Regions from separate parts of the Hathewaya limosa genome, predicted to be linked through region 1. Evidence: predicted binding sites of a transcription regulator. Region 1 holds the regulator's gene; each other region holds the start of a gene.

What was found. The regulator Rex, encoded in region 1, represses fermentation and respiration genes when NADH is low (regulators of the CRP and FNR family bind a similar motif). The targets are predictions, from matches to a motif close to ATTGTTAANNNNTTAACAAT.
Region 2: a site for Rex is predicted at 5,519-5,538, ahead of adhE (bifunctional acetaldehyde-CoA/alcohol dehydrogenase). Genes of this name have one in related genera too.
Region 3: a site for Rex is predicted at 1,080-1,099, ahead of prdC (proline reductase-associated electron transfer protein PrdC). Genes of this name have one in related genera too.

What each region holds. Positions count from the first base shown of each region.
Region 1 covers NZ_JAUSWN010000001.1:162,106-170,198, reverse strand. Annotated here, with positions in the region: gene QOZ93_RS14045 (TIGR01906 family membrane protein) at 298-963, shown strand; gene QOZ93_RS00760 (DNA-3-methyladenine glycosylase family protein) at 983-1,867, opposite strand; gene gltA (NADPH-dependent glutamate synthase) at 2,012-3,403, opposite strand; gene QOZ93_RS00750 (sulfide/dihydroorotate dehydrogenase-like FAD/NAD-binding protein) at 3,403-4,272, opposite strand; glycine riboswitch at 4,434-4,537, opposite strand; gene QOZ93_RS00745 (redox-sensing transcriptional repressor Rex) at 4,791-5,435, opposite strand; gene QOZ93_RS00740 (ABC-F family ATP-binding cassette domain-containing protein) at 5,715-7,634, shown strand; gene QOZ93_RS00735 (diguanylate cyclase) at 7,683-8,093, opposite strand, start outside.
Region 2 covers NZ_JAUSWN010000018.1:46,799-54,891, forward strand. Annotated here, with positions in the region: gene QOZ93_RS10625 (DL-endopeptidase inhibitor IseA family protein) at 78-941, shown strand; gene QOZ93_RS10630 (MFS transporter) at 1,148-2,473, opposite strand; gene adhE (bifunctional acetaldehyde-CoA/alcohol dehydrogenase) at 2,881-5,439, opposite strand; gene QOZ93_RS10640 (DUF2971 domain-containing protein) at 5,712-6,365, shown strand; gene QOZ93_RS10645 (iron-containing alcohol dehydrogenase) at 6,536-7,735, shown strand; gene QOZ93_RS10650 (DegV family protein) at 7,997-8,093, shown strand, end outside.
Region 3 covers NZ_JAUSWN010000003.1:59,901-67,993, forward strand. Annotated here, with positions in the region: gene QOZ93_RS02620 (phytoene desaturase family protein) at 1-745, opposite strand, end outside; gene prdC (proline reductase-associated electron transfer protein PrdC) at 1,344-2,657, shown strand; gene QOZ93_RS14055 (sugar transporter) at 2,672-3,091, shown strand; gene prdA (D-proline reductase (dithiol) proprotein PrdA) at 3,140-5,227, shown strand; gene QOZ93_RS02640 (CBO2463/CBO2479 domain-containing protein) at 5,241-5,501, shown strand; gene prdB (D-proline reductase (dithiol) protein PrdB) at 5,501-6,226, shown strand; partial or broken gene prdD (proline reductase cluster protein PrdD) at 6,318-7,544, shown strand; gene QOZ93_RS02655 (proline racemase) at 7,559-8,093, shown strand, end outside.

The DNA of each region.
Region 1 (8,093 bases):
TCTCTTTGTTAGCACTCATTGATTTAGAGTGCTAATACAATTATTATAGTAATTAATACTAATATTAATATCAACTATGATACTGTTTTAAAATAGACCGTTATCAATAATTTTTTATCAATATTTAAATTTATAAGTATAAATCTTAATATTTCTTTATTTTACTATTATATACTATTTTTAAATGGAATATAAGATATTTTTGTCTTTTTATTCTATTTAAAATGATTATAATATAATAAAAAGACAAAATTAACTCAACTTTATTAATAATCATACTTTTACGAGGTACTTACAATGACTAATTCTAAATTATCAATTAATAAAATATTTACTATTAGAAATATTATTTTTTATTCATCTTTTATATACTGTCTTATAACTTTTAGTATAAATATTACATTACTTTTTAAAAACATATATTATTTTGATATTAAATTTTTAAATCTTGAAAATTTATCTTCTTTATCCTATGAACAATTAAAACATAATTATAACTATCTAATAAATTTTTTATATAGTACTACATATAATTTTAAAATGCCTTATTTTATATCTTCACAAGAAGGAACCACTCATTTTTTTGAAGTAAGAAATGTTATACAAAATATGAATTTAGGTATGTTTATTTTTCTTCCAATTACAATTTATAATTTTGCAAAAAAGTACAAACAAAAGGAATTCAAATTCATACGCAATTTTTCCGTTATTTCATTGATCATTCCCTTTGTTCTAACTATACCCATTTTAATTAATTTTAACTTTACCTTTAAAATTTTTCATAAAATCCTATTTAACAATAACTACTGGCTTTTTGATCCTATAAAAGATCCCGTAATAAATGTTCTTCCTGAAACTTTTTTCTTTCATGAAGGAATTTTTATATTATCAATTTTTTTATTATATTCTTTATTATTTTTTATGATTTACTCTATGAGTTTAAAAAAAAATCAAAAAAAATGAAAGTAAAATTTCTTATTTATTAAATATTAATTTTATTTTCTCTTGCATAATAAAATAAATATTGTTGTGCAAATCCAGAAAGTTCTCCAAACTTTTCTCTTGCAAATATTCGAATTTTAGGCAAAGATACTTCTGGGGCTAGGTAAAAGTATTGCATAGCCCTTTTTACCCATACATCAACTGGAAATGCAGAATATTTCTGCATAGAAAAAAGTATAATACAATCAGAAACTTTGGGACCTACACCGTTAAACTCTTGCATTTTTTTATGACATTCATCATCATTCATTTCTTTAATTTCTTCTAAATTCATTTCACCAGTATATATTTTATTTATAGTATCTTTTAAATACTTAGCTCTAAATCCTGTACTACACCCCTCTAATTCTTCTGTAGTAGCAATACTTAAGCTTTCAAGACTAGGAAACGTATAATAGGTTTTCTCTTTATATTCTAATTTTTCACCCCACTTCTCACTTATATTGCTTATTGCTTTTTTTATCATAGATATTCTATTATTGGCAGATATTATAAAGGATAGTGTTATTTCAAAAGGTTCTTGTTTTAAAATTCTTATTCCTTCTCCAAATTTAATTCCTTCTTTTAAAATAGGATCTTCTCTTAATATATCTTTTATCTTTCCGTAATCATTTTTTAAATCAAAATATTCTTCCCAAATATCATAAAATTCTTTTAAATTTGTATTATAAATAAGCATATTATTGTCTTTTTTATCCACTTCTATAACTTTTTCAAAGGCAACTCCAATATAACTTCCACTTTCAGTTTTGTTCCACCTAAAACATTGACCACACTCAAAAACATTATGTAGATCAAAATTTTTTATTTCTTTAACTATTACTCCATTTTCTATTACTTCTACTGATTCATAATCTCTATACATTTATCCTCTCTCCTAATATAACTATTTTTCACCTTGTATTTACTTATATTTTATCCCTTTACACAAAAAAATTCTCTATTTAAACAAAAATAGTTATCCTTAAATTTTTAAGGATAACTATTTTTATAAATATAATACTCAAATTTATTTACTTAACATCTCATCTATAGCATACGCTGCTTTCTTACCGGCTTCCATTGCCAATATAACTGTTGCCGCACCTGTAACAGCATCTCCACCAGCAAATACTTTTTCTCTTGAAGTCAATCCAGTTTCTTCATTAGCAACTATACATTTTCTTTTATTAATATCAAGACCTTTTGTAGTAGCTGGAATTAATGGATTTGGTGATGTACCTAAAGACATAATTACAGTATCTACATCTAAAATAAACTCAGAATTAGGAATTTCTACTGGTTTTCTTCTTCCAGATTCATCAGCTTCTCCAAGTTCCATTCTTACACATTTCATTCCTTTAACCCAACCATTTTCATCACTAATGATTTCCTTTGGATTAACTAAAAGGTCAAATGTAACGCCTTCTTCCTTAGCATGATGAACTTCTTCAACCCTCGCTGGTAATTCAGCTTCTGATCTTCTATAAACTATATGTGCTTCATCTGCACCCAATCTTAATGCTGTTCTTACAGCATCCATTGCAACATTACCACCACCAACAACTGCTACCTTATTTCCTACTTTTATTGGTGTATCATATCCCTCTTTAAATGCCTTCATTAAGTTTGTTCTTGTTAAGTATTCATTGGCTGAGAATACTCCATTTAAATTTTCTCCAGGGATACCCATAAATTTTGGAAGACCTGCACCAGAACCAACAAATACAGCATTAAATCCTTCATCTTCTAACAATTCATCTATTGTAATAGTTTTACCTATTATAACATTTGTCTCTATCTTAACACCTAATTTTTTAACATTTTCTACTTCATGCTTAACAACTGTATCTTTTGGTAATCTAAATTCTGGAATACCATAAACTAAAACTCCACCTGCTTCATGAAGTGCTTCAAATATTGTTACATCATATCCTTCTTTAGCAAGTTCACCTGCACAAGTCAATCCTGAAGGACCACTTCCTATAACAGCTACCTTTTTACCATTTTTCTCTTTTGTTTCACTAATATCAACATTATGTTCTCTTGTCCAATCTGCTACGAATCTTTCAAGTTTTCCTATAGCAATCGCTTCACCTTTTATACCTAGTACACATTTACTTTCACATTGTAGTTCTTGAGGACAAACTCTACCACAGACTGCAGGTAATGCACTATATTTAGCTATCACCTTAGCTGCTTCTTCAAATTCTCTATTCTTAACATGTTGGATAAATCCTGGAATATCTATACTTACAGGACATTTAGTGACACATCCTGGTTTTTTACAATTTAAACATCTAGAAGCTTCTTTTACAGCCTCTTCTTCAGTGTAACCTAAACATACTTCTTTAAAATTTCTTGCTCTTTCCTTTGGGTCTTGTTCTGAAATTGGAATTCTTTTCATTCTATCTACTGCCATTATTTCGCACCTCCTAAACCACAACCTGATCTTAAAGCATCATTATCTTCTTTTTCTTCAGCTCTATACATAGCTGATCTTCTCATTGCTTCATCAAAATTAACTTTATGACCATCAAATTCTGGACCATCTACACATGCAAATTTTGTTACCCCATCGACTGTTACTCTACAAGCTCCACACATGCCAGTTCCATCAACCATAATTGGATTTAAACTTACTATAGTTTTTATTCCTAACTTTTCTGTAGTTAGGCATACAAATTTCATCATAATCATAGGTCCTATTGCTACAACTACATCATATTTTTTCCCTTGATTATTAACCAATTCTTCTATTAAATTAGTTACTAGCCCTTTAAATCCATATGATCCATCATCTGTTGCTGGATATACGTTTCCTGCTACTGCTTTCATTTCTTCTTCCATTATTAATAGCTCTTTATTTTTAGCGCCTATAATAACATCTGCCTCTACTCCATGTTCATGTAACCATTTAACTTGTGGATACACTGGTGCTGTTCCTAATCCACCTGCTACAAATAATATTTTTTTATTTTTTAATTCTTCTATATCTTCACTTATAAATTCAGATGCTTGTCCAAGTGGACCAACAAAATCTTCAAAGTAATCTCCTTCTTTATAATCCATCATTCTCTTAGTTGAACATCCTATTGCTTGTACTACAATAGTCACTGTACCTTTTTCAGAATTATAATCACAAATTGTTAAAGGTATTCTTTCACCTTTTTCATCCATTTTAACTATAACAAATTGACCTGGCAAAGCTGATTTTGCTACTTTTGGAGCCTCAACATCCATTAAAAAGATCTGAGGAGCTAATTGTTTTCTTGCAACAATTTTAAACATTTTCATTCCTCCACACCTAAGTTTTTTAGTAAAAATTATAACCATTGATTAGATTTTAAATCAACATAATATTAAAATTATAAAGATTTTCTAAATACTTAATTAGAAAAATAACTAATATTAATATATTAATATTAGGAAATAAATAACGATATTTTACGCTACTTATCCCTGTCCTTTTATCTGAAAGCTTCCTTAAATCTTTTATAAAAAAATTAAGTTTCTTCTTCGATGACCAATTATGGTTCTCTCCAGGGCGGTGTCCAGTTATTGTTCAATAACCTGAAAGTTTCTGAATAATCTATAGCGACTTATTATTCGTTTCTTCTTCGGTTACTCCAAAAGGAGTATCTCCAACAACCTTCATTCACTCTCATTATAAAATTTAAAATTGTTATATATTTCACCTTTTATACTCATTTTATAATCTTATAAATATTTAGTCAATAATGAGTATAAAAATTCAAAATAAATCTTTAGAAAATTCCCATGAATTTTACTAAAGATTTTTATTTAATTTACTGGGAATCTTCACAATCATTTAATAAACATGTCAATGTAAGTAAACTTTCACTTAAATGAACATTTTCTACAACTACATCTTCAGGTACCTTAAGGTCTACTGGTGCAAAATTCCAAATACCTTTTATGCCACAGTTTACAAGTAACTCACAAATTCCTTGTGCGCTTTCTCTGTTTACACATATAATTCCTATTTCTGTAGGATTTTCTTTTAAGTAATGAGTTAAAGAATCTATATCTTGCACTTCTATATCTCTTATCTTCAATCCTATAAGTTTCGGATTTCTATCAAAGATAGCTCCTATTCTAAATCCCATTTTTTGAAAATTATCATAATTCGCAACTGCCTGACCTATATTACCTGAACCAATTAAAACCATATTATATACTTGTTTTAAGCCTAAAATTTTACTTATTTCTTCATATAAGTCTTTTACATTATACCCATATCCTTGTTGACCAAAATCCCCAAAACAATTTAAATCTTGTCTAATTTGTGACGCTGTGAAACCAATTTTTTCGCTTAATTCTTTTGATGAAATTCTATCTACTTCGTTATTTAACAATTCATTTAAATATCTATGATATTTAGGTAATCTTTTAATAACAGCCATAGATATATTAGCTTTTTTCCTTTCCACGCGAACACCTCCCTTAAACCATTATAAAATAATTTATTAACAACACAATTACTATAATATTATTATCTAATTGGAGTTATTGTCAAGTGTTATAATATACTGTAATGTAAATTTTAACACATTGTAACCTTTATTTCCTATATATATAGTTATATAATAAACATCTTATAATTATATATACTAATTATGCATAATTATGTATGTTAACTAATTCTTAGTGACTAAAACTGAAGAGTTAGATATAATATTATATATGTTAATAGAATGAAGGTGAATAAAATGATTGTACTTAGTTGCAAAGAAATTAGTAAAAGTTACGGTATAGATGTGATTTTAAAAAGTGTTACATTTAGTATAAATGAAGGTGATAAACTAGGTTTAGTTGGTTCTAATGGTGCTGGTAAATCTACTTTATTTAAAATTTTGACACATTCTCTTGAACCAGATAATGGTGAAATATTTATAGATAAAAGTAAACAATTAGGTTATTTGTCTCAGCATCTTTCACTAGAATCTGAAAATACTATTTTTGAAGAAATGTTAAGGGTATTCGATTCTTTAATTAAATTAGAAGACAAGTTAAAAAAGTTAGAAGAAGAATTAAATTCTCCTTACGATGAAGTAGATGAAAACCATTATAATAACTTAATTAAAACTTATACTACAGCACAAGAAACTTATGATATAAAGGGCGGATATACATATAAAGCTGAAATATATAAAGTTCTATATGGATTAGGTTTTGTAGAAAATGATTTTAATAAAAAAATTAACATTTTAAGTGGTGGGCAAAAAACACGTGTTGCTCTGTGCAAGCTATTACTTACCAATCCAGAAATTTTATTATTAGATGAACCTACAAACCATTTAGATCTTGATGCTATAGAATGGTTAGAAGAATACTTAAAATCTTATAAAGGAACCATTATCGTAATATCCCATGATAGATTTTTCCTAGATGCTATAACAAATAGAACTTTAGAACTTATTAATGGAAAAATCCAAGACTACAATGGAAATTATACTAAGTTTATAGAACTTAGAAAAAAGAACTTTGAAATTCAACAAAAAGCTTTTGAACAACAACAGGAAGAAATTAAAAGACAAGAAGAAATTATAAAACGTTATAAGTCTTTTAACAGAGAAAAAAGTGTTAGAGCCGCTGAAAGCAGACAAAAAGCTTTAGATAAAATTGAAAGAATAGATGCTCCTGATAAAGAAACGAAATTAAAACCATTTACTTTTAAAACAGATCTTACAAGTGGAAATGATGTTTTGATTGTAGATAAACTTTCTAAAAGTTTTGGAGAAAAAACTTTATTTACAAATTTAAATTTAAAAATTAATAGGGAAGAAAAACTTGCACTTATTGGTGAAAATGGTAGAGGTAAGACTACTTTATTTAAAATAATTATGGACTTTATAAAAGCTGATGGTGGAACAAAATGTTTAGGAAGAAATGTAGAAATAGGATATTATGATCAGGAACAATCTAATTTAAATCTTAATAAAACTATTTTAGAAGAAGTATGGGATGATTTTCCTGAATTAACCATGACTGAAATTAGAAGCGCCCTGGCCTCTTTCTTATTTATGGGGGACGATGTTTTTAAAGTTATTTCTTCTTTAAGTGGTGGTGAAAAATGTAGAATAAATTTATTAAAATTAATGCTAAAAAAAGCTAATTTCTTATTATTAGACGAACCTACCAATCACTTAGATATTATATCTAGAGAGGCTTTAGAAGATGCCCTTTTAACTTATGATGGTACAGTTTTAGTAATATCTCACGATAGATACTTTTTAAATAAAGTTGTAAATAAAATAATTGAACTTCAAATAGATGGAATTAAAGAATATCTTGGAAATTACTCTTACTATATAGAAAAGAAACAAAATCCAAATAGATTTCAAGATATTGAAGAAGAATCTGGCGGAAAAACAAAAACTCAAATTAACAATGAGAAAAAGAAAAAACGAGAACAGGAAAAAGAAAATAAACAGAAAAAACTTAGAATAAAAAATATAGAGAAAGACATAGCAAGTTTAGAATCTGAAATTTCTTCTCTTCATGAAGATCTTTGTAAAGAAGAAATTTATTCTAATCCTGAAAAAACTATAGAAGTTAATTCTTCTATAACAGAAAAAGAAAACATACTTCAAAACCTTTATAGTGAATGGGAATCCTTATTAGAATAAAAACTTAGCTATCTCTAAAACTTTAGAGATAGCTAAGTTTTATTATTTCTAATATAAGTTACAAAGTATATTAGCTATTATATTAACAAAATTATATTCTTTAGTTGTAAACTCTTGAACTTTAATAGATACCTTTAAGTACAACAAACTTATTACTTCTTCATTCTTAATTAAAGGACAAATAATACTAGAATATGCATCTACTCTATTACCTATATAACTTTTATATTGACTTTTCTCCCAATTAATCGTAACAATACCCTTTTTATTGTTAACAACCTCATTCATTAATTTTTTACTAACAAACTTACTTACATTCTTTTTATCTTTTATAACGTACATTTTTTCTGAATATGAAAGATCATCCTCAACATCATATATCGCTATATACTGCCCCCTCATTATATTAAGTAAATCATTTAATATAATGTTTAATTTTTCTTTTTTATCTTGTTTTTT
Region 2 (8,093 bases), on a different contig from region 1:
TATGTGTACAAGGCATATAATACAAGTGTAGGAATCATACTACATTATTATTATTTATTATTAGGAGATGGTATTTTATGAAAAAGAATAAAGTAATAATTCTTTTAACTGTATTAATTATATGTTCTTCTACAGTTCCAATCTTAGCTAAAGAAGGTTTTAAGAAAACTAAGATTGAAAAACAACCTTCTAAGGTTGAATTGTCCTTAAAAAAAGATCAAGAAAAAAATATAATTGCTGAAAATGTAAAAAAAGATGATAGCTCTAATAAAAAAATTATTAAAGATCAATCTAATAATGTAACATCCTCAAAAACTAATGTTTCAAATAGCATTAATAAAACTCAACCTGATGTAAAACATTCTGTAAATAAAAAAGTAATGAAATCTAATAAAATTCAAAAGAAAAATATATTAAACACTACAAAACAAAAAAAAGTTATGGCAACACAATCTAATACAAAAAAAATAGTAAAAAATAATTATGATAAATATAATTTTTTAATCTCTATGTGTAATGATGCTAATAAACTTTTACTTGATATAAATAAAAAAAGTATAGATTCCAATTGTAAAATTGTTCCTGTTAAAAATGAGGAAGGTGAATCATGGGACTATGGAAGAATTAAATCTCCTTATGCTACTATAAAAGACTTTGAATCTAAACTTAATGAATATTTTACTAAAAATTATATAAATAATCTTGAAAATTCTAGGTTCTATAAGAATATAGATGATGAACCATATTTTTTAATAGGTCAAGCAGGGCTAAAATCATATTACAATTACACTAGTATTATAAATATAAGTTGTACTAAAGATACCATTGTAGCAAAATGTAACGCCGAAATACCTTCTTGGAATAAATATAAAGGGGATGTAACTTTAAAATTAGAAGATGGTAAGTGGAAAATCGATTCTTTTGATAGTGTCTTAAATTAATACTATGTACTATCTTTTAGATAATAAGATTTTATATCAACTTATTAAATAATTTATTTAGGTTTTTTACAATAAAAATCTCTAATAAAAGACTATTGGATAAAACCCAATAGTCTTTTATTAGATTTATATAATTTGTATTTTTACAAATTATATATCTTTTGTTAATAAACTTATCATTATTTATGTTATTCATACTGCAAATTTTATTTTACTACGTTACTATTTTCCTGCCTACTTTCATTTGGTCTATTATACTTCTTAGTATATACTACCATTAACATTACTGATGCTATTATATATATAACAGCTGTAACATAATATGCCTTTCCATATCCATTAGGTAATTTGAATATAAACTCCTTACCCACAAATCCAGCGATAAATTGAGCTGCCGCTTGCGCTATATATATTACCGCATTATAAGCTGGTCTTGCTTCTTTACTAACAAATTCCATTGGCAATGCTTGTTGAACTGGTTGGGATGCATTCATAAAACCTGATCTTAGGAACAGACTTATACCAACGGCAAATATCATATATGAACCAAACGCTTGACCATTTGCAATAATTAGCATAAATGGTATAGAGAATAAAGCCAAACCACCTAATGTTGTAACTCTTCCTATCTTTTTAACAATCCATGGTGAAACAATTATAAAACCAACCATAGCAAGATATTGATAAGAAATAAGTGATGATATTGTTGCTCTATCTATCCCCAGTCTACTTAAAAATATTGAAAAATAAGGAGTAATTAAGGCTGCTCCAAGTCTTATCAAAAATGAGAAGACTATAAATATTATTATATATTTATTAAAAAAGGCATTCCAATTTAAAGCTTCTTTCTTTTCTTTTTTAACTTCTTTATAATCGCTTGGTAATTGTTTAATAAAGATTATTGGAATTAAACTAATAGCTGCTACGATAGTGTATATTAGTAATGCATCTCTATGAGCCCCTACGTATGCTTGTATTTTAACAGGATCAAACTGTTCTACTTTTTCTGTTAACTCCTTAGCTAGTGTATATTTTATTCCTAGTCTAGAAGCAAATCTATATGCTATTAATTTACCACCAGACCAAGTTCCAATAATCATACCTACTATGTTTGTCCACAATGTTGTAGAAAATACTTTTTCTCTATTTTTTTCCTCTGTATAACAACTTAAATACGGAGATAAAATTGCATCAAACATGCAAACACCTATCATAACTACTGATGCTGCAATAGCAACTATAATTACAGATTTACTTCTAGTTAATGCTAGTATTCCTACAATAAAAGCTATTGGTGACATCATTAAAATCTTTTTATATCCCAATTTAGGAACCAATAATAATAATGCTGCACCACCACAAAAACCAACACCCATAATAATTGACATACTTGCAGCTATTCCTTTGGTAACTTGTGATGCATCTAAAAACGTTACCATTGTATCTAAAGTAACCCCACTTAAGATACCCAAAAATGCATAAGCTATAATAAACATCCAGCTATTGAACTTACTTCTTTTTTCATCATTCATACTTTTTCCTCCACACTTAATTTCCTATTTTATTAAGTTTAAAGATATAACTCTTATCGCTCTAATAAACTCGTCAGAAACAATATTATCTACAAGAAAAAATATCTTTTAACTTTTAAAAGTAAAATAACTATTTTTTTATGTTTCTTAATAAAACTTAACCTTTTAATTACTATTAAATAATGGATTCATTAAAAAATTAATTAGACGTCTAAATTAATCCTAATTAAAAATATAAAATAATTATTAACTTAACAGTAAAAATTATTTTATCCCCTGTAAGATATTATGAAAAAATAATGTAAATATTCCTTAATTTTTATACCAAAATGATATTTTATTGAAAACAAAAGAGAATGGATAAAATTTCTCTTAATCCACTCTCTTTATCTAAAAGTTACTTTAATTTAAAATGCTTTCCTTAGTATTTCCTTTATTTCTTCTATAGAAGGCTGTCTTGGATTTACTATTGTGCATTGATCCTCAAAAGCCTCATCTGCAATTTTATCTAGTTTATCTTCAAATTCTTCTTTAGTAACTCCACACGCTGATAAACTATTTAATTGATTTATTTCTTTCATAAGATTTCTTACTGCATTAGCAAGACTCTTAACACCTTCTTCTGGTGTTGCACATGGCAATTCTAAAAGTTTAGCTATTCTTTGATACTTCTCTGGTGCTTTATAGTAATCATATTTAGGGAATATAGTAAACTTAGAAGGATGTTGAACTCCATTATATTCGATAACATAAGGTAATAAAATGGCATTTGCTCTTCCATGAGGTATATGGAATGCTGATCCAAGCTTATGAGCTATACTATGATTTACTCCTAAAAAGGCATTTGTAAACGCCATACCTGCCATACATGAAGCATTATGCATTTTTTCTCTTGCCTCTTCATCTAAGCCATTTTTATAAGCCCTTGGTAAATATTTAAATACCATTTCTATTGCTCCCAATGCTAATGCATCAGTATAATCCGTTGCCATTACAGATACATACGCTTCTATAGCATGTGTTAATACGTCTAATCCTGTATCTGCTGTTACTGACTTTGGAACAGTCATAACTAATTCTGGGTCAAGAATCGCTACATTTGGAGTTAACTCATAATCCGCTAATGGATACTTAATGTTGTTCTTTTTATCTGTAATTACTGCAAAAGATGTTACCTCAGATCCTGTTCCTGAAGTTGTTGGTATCGCTACCATCTTAGCCTTTCTACCCATTTTAGGAAATTTAACAGCTCTCTTTCTAATATCCATAAATCTTAGCCTTAATTTTTTAAAATCTACATCTGGGTATTCATAGAAAAGCCACATTCCCTTAGCAGCATCCATTGCTGAACCTCCACCTAGTGCTATAATAACATCTGGTTCAAAGGCTCTAATTTCTTCTGTACCTTTCATAACTGTCTCTATAGATGGATCTGGTTCTACATCTAAGAATATATTCACATGAGCTCCTGCTTTATTTAGATGGTACATTATTTTATTAACATATCCGAATTTATCCATAGCTCTATCTGTTACTATAAATACCTTTTTAGGACCTATCTCTTCTAGATATCTAAGTGATCCAACCTCAAAATAAATTCTTTCAGGAACTCTAAACCATTGCATATTAACTCTCCTCTTTGTAACTTTTTTAGTGTTTATAAGATTTAATACCCCAACATTTTGAGTTGTTGAATTTTTACCCATTGTTCCACAACCTAAAGTTAAAGATGGATTAGTATAGTTATAAATATTACCTATAGCACCTTGTGATGAAGGTGAATTTACAATAATTCTTCCAGCCTTTAGTCTAACTGCAAATTTTTCTACAACATTATTATCATTTGAGTGAATTACGGCCGAATGTCCAAGTCCTCCAAATTCAATCATTTTTTCACAGATATTAATACTATCCTCTGTATTTTTTCCTATAAATAATGATAATATAGGACTTAATTTTTCCCTTGATAATGGGTAATTAGGACCGATTCCATCTAATTTGGCTACTAATATTTTAGCATCCTTAGGTACCTTTATTCCGGACATTTCTGCAATCTTAAATGCACTTTGGCCAACTATAGCTGGATTCATTGAATTTCTTTCTTTATCTATAGCAAAGGCTTCTACTTTCATCATTTCTTCATCATTTAAGAAATAACAATGATTGTCTTTCATTAATTGTATGGCTTCATCAGCTATTTCTTTATCTAAAATTACGCCTTGTTCTGATGCACAAATAGTTCCGTTATCAAAAGTCTTACTCATAATTAGATCATGTACAGCAGTTTTAACTTTTGCTGTTTTTTCTATATAACAAGGTACATTTCCTGAACCTACTCCTAGTGCTGGCTTACCTGTTGAATATGCACTTTTAACCATTCCTGGTCCGCCTGTTGCAAGAACAATATCAACACCTTCATGAAACATTAACTCCTTTGATGCTTCTATAGAAGGATGCTCTATCCATTGTATACAATCCTCTGGTGCTCCTGAACTAATAGCAGCGTCCCTAACAATACGAGCTGCTTCTATACTACACTTTTGTGCTCTTGGGTGAAAACTAAAAATTATAGGATTTCTTGTTTTCATCGCAATTAAACATTTAAATATAGTAGTTGAAGTTGGGTTAGTTGTTGGTGTTACACCTGCTATAACACCTATTGGTTCGGCGACTTCTATATAACCTTCTTCATTATTTTCTGAAATTATCCCAACAGTTTTTAGATTTCTAATATCATTATATACGTACTCTGAAGCAAATATATTTTTAGTTATTTTGTCTTCATACACACCCATTCCGGTTTCTTCCACAGCCATTTTAGCTAACTTTCTATGAGCATCTAAAGCTTCTTCAGTCATATTTTTAACTATGTCATCTACAGTTTCTTGATCTAGTTTTAAAAATTTTTCATAAGCAACTCTAGCTTTTTTTACTAAGGTATTAATATTTTCTTTAACAGTACTCATTAAATTTCACCCTCTATTTCGTTAAATAATTAACTATCTTTTCTTATAATATCATATTCATTTTTTTTTGCAATAGTTCCTTGTTATTTTTTTATCATTGTGTGAAGTTTTTATATTTCTTCTGTATTATTATTATTTTTATTGTATTTTTTATACCTAATCTTAAAACATCCTATTATGTAATATATTAAATATATTTTTCACTAATTTAGGATACATTATAAACATAGATTTAATTTTAACTAAAGTTATATTTAGAAGCGGGTGAACATATGAATTATAGTAATGAAACATTTATTATATCTAAAAATTTAGGTTCTAATACTAAACTTTACAGATATCTATCTTTAAGTTGTTTTTTAGAATTTGTAGAAACCAAAACAACATATCTCTCAAACCTGAATGCTTGGGAAGATATATGGGAATTACCAGCAAAACATAAAATGCCTATAGAATTTAGTAATAACTTATATGGTCAATGCTGGAGCCTTGAAGGTATATCTGATGCACTTTGGAAAATTTACGCTAAGGGAAAGGAAGGTATTTTAATTCAAAGTTCAGTTAATAAATTTCTTTCAATAAAACAAATTGATGCGGCTATGTTATCTCCTGTAATATACTATGATAACTTAGAAAGAGCATTACAAAAACTAGATACTTTAAAAGGCCCTGAAAAAACTTTTTATCATGGTTTACTAAAGAGAAAAGCCTTTCAACATGAGAAGGAGGTTCGTCTGATTACTTATGTAAAACCAGATAAAATTGACTCTATACCTAAAAGTATATCTATAACACTTAATCCTTTCGACTTTATAGAAAATATATTTATAGATCCTCGAGCTAGCAAATGGTACGTCAAAACTATTCAATCTTATTGCTCTCATGTTGGATTTAGCATTACCCCTCAACAATCAGATTTATTATAATATTGTTTTTTAATTAACATTTTATATACAAATAATTTTATAAAGTTTCATTTAATTTGTTGCTTTTTTAACAAATCGGTGTTAAACTATTAACAAATGAAAATTAACTTCTTTATAAATTAACTAAAAATTACAACATATTGTGAAATAATTTTGGGGAGGTATTTAATATGTGGGAAAAAACTATTTCAATAAATGAAATTGCTGAAATTAGAGGAAAGTCAACTATTTACTTAGGTGTTGGTGCTATCAAAAAGATATTTGACATTACTAAAGAATTAAGTAAAAAAGGTATTTCTAAAATTTTAGTAATAACAGGAACATCTTCTTTTAAAAGAACAGGCGCATGGGATTATGTAGAAAAGGCTTTAAATGAATCTAATATAAAGTATGAATTATACAGTAAAATAACTGCCAATCCAACAACAACACATGTTGATGAAGCAACTAAACTTGCATGTGATTTAGGTGCTCAAGCTATTATAGCTATTGGTGGAGGAAGTGTTATTGATGCCTCCAAAGGAGTTGCTATAATGACTCAGTATGGTAATAAAACCTGTGCTGAGTTAGTCCAATATGAATTTACTCCTGATAAGGCACTTCCTGTAATAGCTATAAACACAACTCATGGTACAGGAACTGAAGGAGATAGATTTGCAGTTATTAGTTTACTTGAAAAGAAATATAAGCCTTGTCTTGCTTATGATCTATCTTATCCACTTTATTCAATCGATGATCCTGGATTAATGACTGGGCTATCAAAATACCAAACAATGTATACTTCAATAGATGCCATGAATCATGTTATTGAAGCCGCTACTTCTACAGTTGCAAATCCTTATTCTATATTACTTGCGGAAGAAACTGTAAGATTAATTGCAAAATATCTTCCAATTGCCATAGAGGATGGTTCAAATTTAGAGGCTAGATATTATTTAACTTATGCATCATTAATAGCTGGTATAGCTTTTGATAATACATTATTACATTTAACTCATGCACTTGAACATCCATTAAGTGCTGTTAAATCTGATTTAACTCATGGATTAGGACTAGCAGTTTTAGTTCCTTCAGTTGTTAAATACACTTATAAAGAAAGACCTGAAGTATTAGCATCAGTATTATCTCCTATAGTTAAAGATCTAAAAGGTGAAAAATCTGAAGCTCAAAAAGCTTGTGATGGATTAAAAGCTTGGTTACACGAAGTTGGTGTAACAGATACACTAACAACTTTAGGATTTAACGAAGGTCAAGTTAATGAATTAACAGATCTTGCTTTTAATACTCCTAGCTTAGATTTACTACTTAGTTGTTCACCTGCAAAGGCAACTAAAGAACTTGTAAGTACTATTTACAGAGAATCTCTTTAATTTCTAAGTTAATATAAACTATATATAAAAATAAAAGTTATCCTTTAAAAATAGGATAACTTTTATTTTTATAGTAAGTAAATTTCATTATGTTCATTGCTTAATTAAACTTAATATATATGGAAATTTATGTTTATAATGTATACAATTTTAAAATTTATTTACATAAAGTTCTTTATCTCACTCCTGTTTTTTCAGAATTTAATTTATATTATATGTTATAATACATATATAAATAATAAAAAATGGAGAAATTGCGATATGGCAGTAAAAATTTTAACAGATAGTACAAGTTACTTACAAGAAAATATAAAAAAAGAATTAGATATAGAAGTAATTTGCTTAAATGTTGCCTTTG
Region 3 (8,093 bases), on a different contig from region 1:
CTTTTACTTCTTTTGATGTTTCTACAATACCTCCCATTTTAAAAAATATGTTTTTTAATGCATTAACATATGAATATAATCCTCCCTTAATATAATATAATCCTTGTAATTGAGAGATCATAGGTATTAAATTATATATGCTTGAACCATTAAAAGGAGAGATACCTACGTACATACTCTGAAATGCCAGATAATTAGCAAGATCTTTATTTTTTATATATTTTAAAATATTGTTGTAAGCTGAAGAAAAAGGATAAATATATAAAACTTGTTCTATATATTTAGAATCTAAAAGTTTTTTATTATTTATAAATGAATTATTTAAGAAGAATTTATCTGCTATATAATATTTTTTATAAATCTTACTTAAGAAATGTAGATATCCTTCCATATCTTTATTTGAAAAACATTCCAAAGTTTCTGCTAATTTCGGCAATTTAATTGAAAAATTATAAGAACGATTATTAGTAAAAAATACTTTGTAGATAGGATCTAATTGTATTATATTTAAATAATTTCTATAATCTTCATTAATGTCTTGGAATAATTGTAAGTACGATTTTGGTATCATTATTAGAGAAGCTGTTAAATCGAAAATGAAATTTTCATTTTTTAGTATACCTAGTTTACCACCGATATAATTTTGCTTTTCTAAAATTTTCACATTAAATCCTTGATTTAAAAGCCTTATACCTAAACTTAATCCTCCAATTCCTGCGCCTATGATTATAACTTTTTTACTCATAAAGTCTCCTTTTTTACAAAAATTAATCATAAATATCAATAATTAGTATGCTCCAAAGATATATTTTTTAAACTAATAAATTGATAAAAATATATATTAAATTACATATTAAAACATAAGTCAAAATAAAAATAAAAAATATTTTTATTTACTTCATAAAACGACAGATTATTACGATAAATTTCTATATAATTAAAACAAGGATATATTATAAAAATTTCACGAAGATTATAAGGATTTTCATGTGAAAATAATTTTTTATAATAATCAACCTTTAAATAAAACAAAAAAAGTTCATAATAAGCTTTTAAAAAGGATATAATCTTTATATATGCTTGTTAATAAAAAAATAATCCCTTTTTAAAACTTTACTAAAATCATCGAAAATGATATTCTAGAAATGAATAAATAGGTAATTTGTATATCTATAAACTAAGATGTTAATTAATAACTATTTATTTAGGCTGTTCATTGATTTATTACTTTAAAATTAGGAATTGTTTTTTTATAAATTAAATGTATTCCTAACTAAATAAAAAATAATCAATGTTACTATATGTTATATTTATAAAATCATTATATTTAGGGGGTGTATGTTGTGGGAGTTATTTATAAGTTTCCATTAAAGATGCATGTAGGTGCACCAAATACTCCTTTAGTTTCAAAAGGAGAAGAAGTTCAAAGAGGTCAATGTATATCAGAACCTAAAGGATTAGGCTCAAAAATTCATTCAAGTGTATCTGGAAAGATTTTAGAAGTAACTGAAAATGAAATAATCATAGATGCATACGAAAAACAGTCAGAAGATTTTATAAAAATTAAAAAGTGTGAAAATATATTAGATACTATATATGAGGCTGGTATAGTAGGTGCTGGTGGAGCAGGTTTTCCTACACATGTAAAATTAAAGGTTAATATACCAGATGGATATGTTGTAGCTAATTGTGCTGAATGTGAACCTACTCTTCATCACAATATAAAAATGATAGAAGAACAACCTGAATTACTTGTAAATGGTATCAAATATGCTATGGAAGCAACTTCATCTAAAAAAGCCTATATAGGTATTAAGGCAAAACATTCAAAAGCTATACAAGTGCTAAAAGAATTTTTGCAAAATTGCGAAGGATGCGAAAATATACAGGTAAAAGAATTAAAAGATATGTACCCAATGGGGGAAGAAAGAGCTTTAATTCATGAAATATTTGATATATGGCTAAAACCAACACAACTACCTCTAGAAGCTAATTGTGTTGTTCTAAATGCGGAAACTTTAGCCAATATTACTAGAGCAGTAGAAGAAGGTAAGCCAGTAATAGATAAAGATTTAACAATAGCTGGAAAATTAAATGGTGGCAATACTCCTCATATTTTATTCCAAGTTCCTGTTGGAACAAGCATTAAATCTTTAATTGAAAATTGTGGTGGAATAAATGGAGAATATGGAGAGTTACTTATAGGTGGGCCTAATACAGGAAGTGCTGGAGATTTAGAAACTTCAATAGTAACAAAAACTTCTGGTGGTGCATTAGTTACAATACCATTTCCAAAGTATGATGGTCCATTAGGATTACTTGTATGTGCCTGTGGAGCCAATGAAGAAAGACTTAGAGATATAGCTAAAAAAATGGGTTCCACTGTAGTTGGAGTTACTAAGTGTAAAAATGTAGAAGAAATAAAAGGAAACAATAAATGTAAAACACCGGGTAATTGTCCTGGACAAGCTGCGGGAATTATATATCTAAAGAGTAAAGGCGCTAAGAGAATTTTAATTTCTAATTGTAGTGATTGTTCAAATACTGTTATGTGTTGTGCTCCTAAGATGGGAATTCCTGTTTATCATCATACAGATCATGTTTTCAGAACAGTGGATTATCCATTAACAAGAAGACTTCCAATGGAAGATAAATAAGGGGGAATGTAATTATGTCAATGAGCAAAGAACAAGCTGAAGAATTAAGAAATGAATTAGCTGTAGTTTGCTGTAGAACAGAAGAAGGCACAATAATTTCTTCATCAAATTTAGAAGATCCTGCAATATTTCCAGACATGGTTGATTCAGGACTTTTAAATATTCCTGATAACTGTTACAAAATAAAACAAGTAATAGGTGCCAAACTTTTAAAGACAATAGATTCTCTTACTCCTTTGACTCCTGAATTATTAGAGGGAGCTAAGGAAGATGATGAGTGCAATGAAGAAGAATGCAAAGAAGAAGTTATAGAAAGTTCTACGACTGAAATTTGTAATGATACAAATTGTACTTGTGAAATCAAGGAACAAGAAGGGGTTATAAAAATAAGAATAGAAGAAGGTAAGGGCATAGATATAGAACTTCCTTTATAAATTCTTAATTTAAATATAATAAATTGAAGATAAGGAGGGATGATTGCCATGTCAATGAGTGAAGAACAGGCAATGGAACTAAAAAACGAATTAGCAGTAGTTTGTTGTAGAACAGAAGAAGGCACAGTAATTTCCGCATCAAACTTAGAAGATCCTGCAATATTTCCAGATATGGTTGATTCAGGACTTTTAAATATCCCTGATAACTGTTACAAAATAAAACAAGTAATAGGTGCTAAACTTCTAAAAACTATAGATTCTCTTACTCCTTTAACTCCCGAACTATTAGAAGGGGCTAAGGAAGGAGAAAATCAAGAAACAAGTGAAAATAAAGAATTGACAGAACCTTTAGAAAAAGCAGTTCTAAAATATAATAAATTATCAGGTGATACAATAGGTATTACTGATTTAGAAAATCCAATGAACTTCGCAAAATTAGAAGATTCATTACTTATAAAATTAGATGATAATGTATTAACAAGAAAGGATGTTATTGGCAAGGTATTAAAAAATGATACTGTAGCCTTAACTCCTATAACTCCATCATTATTGGAAGGTTTCCAGGAGAGTGCTGAAATGAAAAACGAACAGAAGATAGTAACTTGTAACAATAAAACTTTGAGAATTAAAATTGCAGAAGGAAAAGGTATTGATATTGAAATACCTTTAAATGGAGTTTCAACTACACAAAATGTAACTACTACTCCTATGATCAAGGCTGAAGATGCTGTTATATCAAATGTTAAAACAGTAGAAACACCTAAAAAAGAAAAGATTTTAAGAACTCTTACTAGAAAGCATTATAAAATTGATAAAGTAGTTGTAGATGCAGAAACTACTAAAATAGATGGAACAACTCTTTATATTAGAAAAGATGTTTGTCTTGATGCATTACAAGCAAGTGAACTTGTAAAAGATATGAAAATAGAAATAATTACTCCTGATAAGTATCATACTTACAGTGAAACAATAATGGATGTCCAACCAATAGCTACTAAAGAAGGAGATTCAAAATTAGGAACTGGGGTTACAAGAGTTTTAGATGGCGTAATTATGATGGTTACTGGAACTGATGAAGATGGTGTACAAATAGGTGAATTTGGTTCTTCAGAAGGATATTTAGATGAAAATATTATGTGGGGAAGACCAAGCTGTCCAGATAAAGGTGAAATCTTTATAAAAACACAAGTAACTATACAAGCTAAAACTAACATGGAAAGAAGAGGCCCTATGGCTGCTCATAAGGCAACTGATGTTATAACTCAAGAAATAAGAAATGCTTTAAAAGAAGTAGAAGACGAAACTTTAGTTGTAAATACAGAAGAATTTAAACATGTTAGAAGACCTGGAAAGAAAAAAGTTGTTATAGTTAAAGAAATAATGGGACAAGGTGCAATGCATGATAACCTAATATTACCTTTAGAACCAGTAGGATTTATTGGAGCTCAACCAAACGTTGACCTAGGTAATGTACCTGTAATGCTTTCTCCATTAGAAGTTGCAGATGGTGGAATTCATGCTTTAACTTGTATAGGACCAGCATCTAAAGAATGTTCTAGACATTACTGGAGAGAACCTCTTGTTCATGCTGTATTAGAAGATGAAGAATTAGACCTTTGTGGTGTATTATTTGTTGGAAGTCCTCAAATCAACTCTGAAAAATTCTATGTATCAGAAAGAATGGGTATGATTGTAGAAGCATTAGATGTAGATGGTGCTTTTGTTACAACTGAAGGATTTGGTAATAACCATATAGACTTTGCAAGTCACATTGAACAAATAGGTATGAGAGGTATATCATGCGTGGCATTCTCATTCTGTGCAGTTCAAGGTGCATTAGTTGTAGGAAATAAATACATGAAATACATGATAGATAATAATAAATCAGAAGCTGGTATAGAAAATGAAGTATTAGGATGCAATACTCTATGTCCTGAAGATGCTGAAAGAGGTATTGCTATGATTAAAAATGCTATGGCAGGGGAAGAAGTAAAAACTCCTGAAAGAAAATACAATAAAAATGTAAAAGAAAATAACATAGATGCAATAGAAAAATCTACTAATACTAAAATAGATAGAGTTAAAAACGAAACTTCAATACCAATGAGTAAAAAGAGACAAGAAAAATATTCTTAGAAGGTAAAATAAAATGGATCTAAAATTCGGTGACAAAATAATAGAAATGCAAGGAATCATAGTAGAAATACATGATGGATGTGTTGCAATAGACTTAAAAGGAAGATTAGGTTATATAAGAATTCCTATGAGAATGCTTATAACCGATTACCCACTTAAGATAGGGCAAGAAGTTGGATTTAAAATGAGCTTTTTAGAGGTTTTATCAGAAGAGCCAAATGAAAAATATATAAGCAATTTAGAGAAAATTAATAGAAAGGATGGTAGAGAGTAATGAGTTTAACAGTTGTTAAAGGAATGCAATCAGAAATATATGTACCAATAACTCCTCCTCCAGTTTGGGCTGAAGTTACAAAAGAACTTAAGGATATGAAAATTGCTATAGCTACCGCAGCTGGAGTACACTTAAAATCTGATAAAAGGTTTAACCTAGCAGGAGATACTTCATTTAGAAAAGTTCCAGGAGATGTTGATTCAAAGGACTTAATGGTATCACATGGTGGTTATGATAATAGTGATGTTAACAAAGATATAAATAGTATGTTCCCTATAGATAGATTAAAAGAGCTTGTAGAGGAAGGATTTATAAAAGCTGTAGCTCCAACTCATATAGGTTTCATGGGTGGTGGAGGAAACCAAAAAGTTTTTAAAGAAGAAACAGGACCAGCAATTGCTAAAATACTTAAAGATGAAGGGGTAGATGCTGTATTAATGACAGCTGGCTGAGGAACTTGCCACCGCTCTGCAGTTTTGGTGCAGAGAGCAATTGAAGAAGTTGGTATTCCTACTATAATTATAGCAGCCTTACCACCAGTAGTTAAGCAAACAGGAACTCCAAGAGCAGTTGCTCCAAGAGTACCTATGGGTGCTAATGCCGGAAAACCTAATGATATTGAAATGCAAACTGGTATAGTTAAAGATTCATTAATTCAATTAACAAAAATAACTACTCCAGGAACAATAGTTACACTTCCTTATGAATATATAGCAAAAGTTTAAAATAAGTTTATAGCAAGTCTCTTTTGAGACTTGCTATAAAAAATATTAATAAAAAATGTATTGTGGTGATTTTATGAATAAAGAAAAAGAAATGAGAAGACTTGTAATCAAAACCTTTCACATAAATAAAGTTTTATTTAATGAAAAGAAAACGTACATAGAAGATAAAAAATTATACATAAAAGAAACTGTAGTAAAAGAAGCTATGGAATCTCAAGAATTAATAAAGGACTTAGAATTAAATATAATAAATCCAAACCAACACAATATCTTTGTAAATTCAATAATGGATTTTTCGCCAATTGCTACAAAGGTTTTAGGAACCATAGGTGAAGGAATAACTCATGTTCTAACCGGTGTTATAGTAATGCTTACAGGAACTTATGAAGATGGAACACAGGTGGCTGAGTTTGGTTCATCAGAAGGAATTCTTAAAGAACAGGTTAAGTTTGGAATGGCGGGAACGCCTGAAGAAGATGATGTAATCATTCATGTAAATGTTACATTAAAAAAATCTCCTAATCAAAGACTTAGTCCTATGGCTGCTCATGAAGTATGTGACAGTATTGTTCAAGAAATTAGAACATATCTAAAAAATATGAATGGAAATTTATGTGATGAGAAATACGAATATTTAGATAAGATAAAACCTAACAAAAGAAAAGTTGTAATAATAAAACAAGTTGCAGGTCAAGGTGCTATGTATGATACAGGAATTTTACCTGTAGAACCATCTGGATTTAAAGGATCACGATCTATTATTGATTTAGGTAATATGCCTGTAGTATTAAGCCCAAATGAATATAGAGATGGTGCTTTAAGGGCTATGAACTAAGGAGATGATTACATGGGTATAGGTCCATCTACTAAAGAAACTACAATACATCATTTTAGAGATCCACTACTCAATATAGTTTCAAATGATGATGACATAGATTTATTAGGTGTTATAGTGGTTGGCACACCACAAGAAAATACAGATAAAGAGTTTTCTGCCAATAGAACCGGTGCTTTAGTTGAAGCTATGAGAGCAGATGGGGCAATAGTATCTATAGATGGCTGGGGCAATAGTAATATCGATTTTGCTACACTTATTGAAGAAATTGGGAAAAGAGATATTCCGGTTGTAGGAATGAGTTTTGTAGGAACTCAAGCTGAATTTGTTGTAACTAATATATATATGGATACTATAGTGGATTTCAATAAATCTAAGGAAGGCATAGAAACAGAAGTAGTCGGTGAAAACAATGTTACTGAATTAGATGCAAAAAAAGCTTTAGCTTTCTTAAAATTAAAAATGAATAATAAATATAAATAAAGGGGTGTAATTATATGGATATCTCAAGAACAATATTTACAATAGATTCTCATACTATGGGTGAACCTACTAGAATAGTTGTAGGAGGAGTACCTAATATACCTGGAAAAACTATGCCAGAAAAAAAAGCTTACTTAGAAGAAAACTTAGATTGGTTAAGAACATCTATAATGCTTGAGCCAAGAGGACATAGTGATATGTTTGGTTCAATATTAACTCAACCGACAAACGATAAAGCAGATCTTGGAATAATATTCATGGATGCTGGTGGATATTTAAATATGTGTGGACATGGTTCTATAGGTGCAGTAACAGTAGCAGTTGAAGAAGGATTTGTACCTATGACTGAGCCTGTAACAGAAGTAATGTTAGAAGCGCCCGCAGGACTTGTTAAAGGAAAAGCCAAAATTGAAAATGGAAAAGTTAAGGAAGTATCTATAGAAAATGTTCCTTCTTTTGTTTATAAAAAAGATGTTAAAGTAAATGTTGAAGGTATAGGTACTGTAACATTAGATATTTCCTTTGGTGGAAGTTTCTTTGCAATAGTAA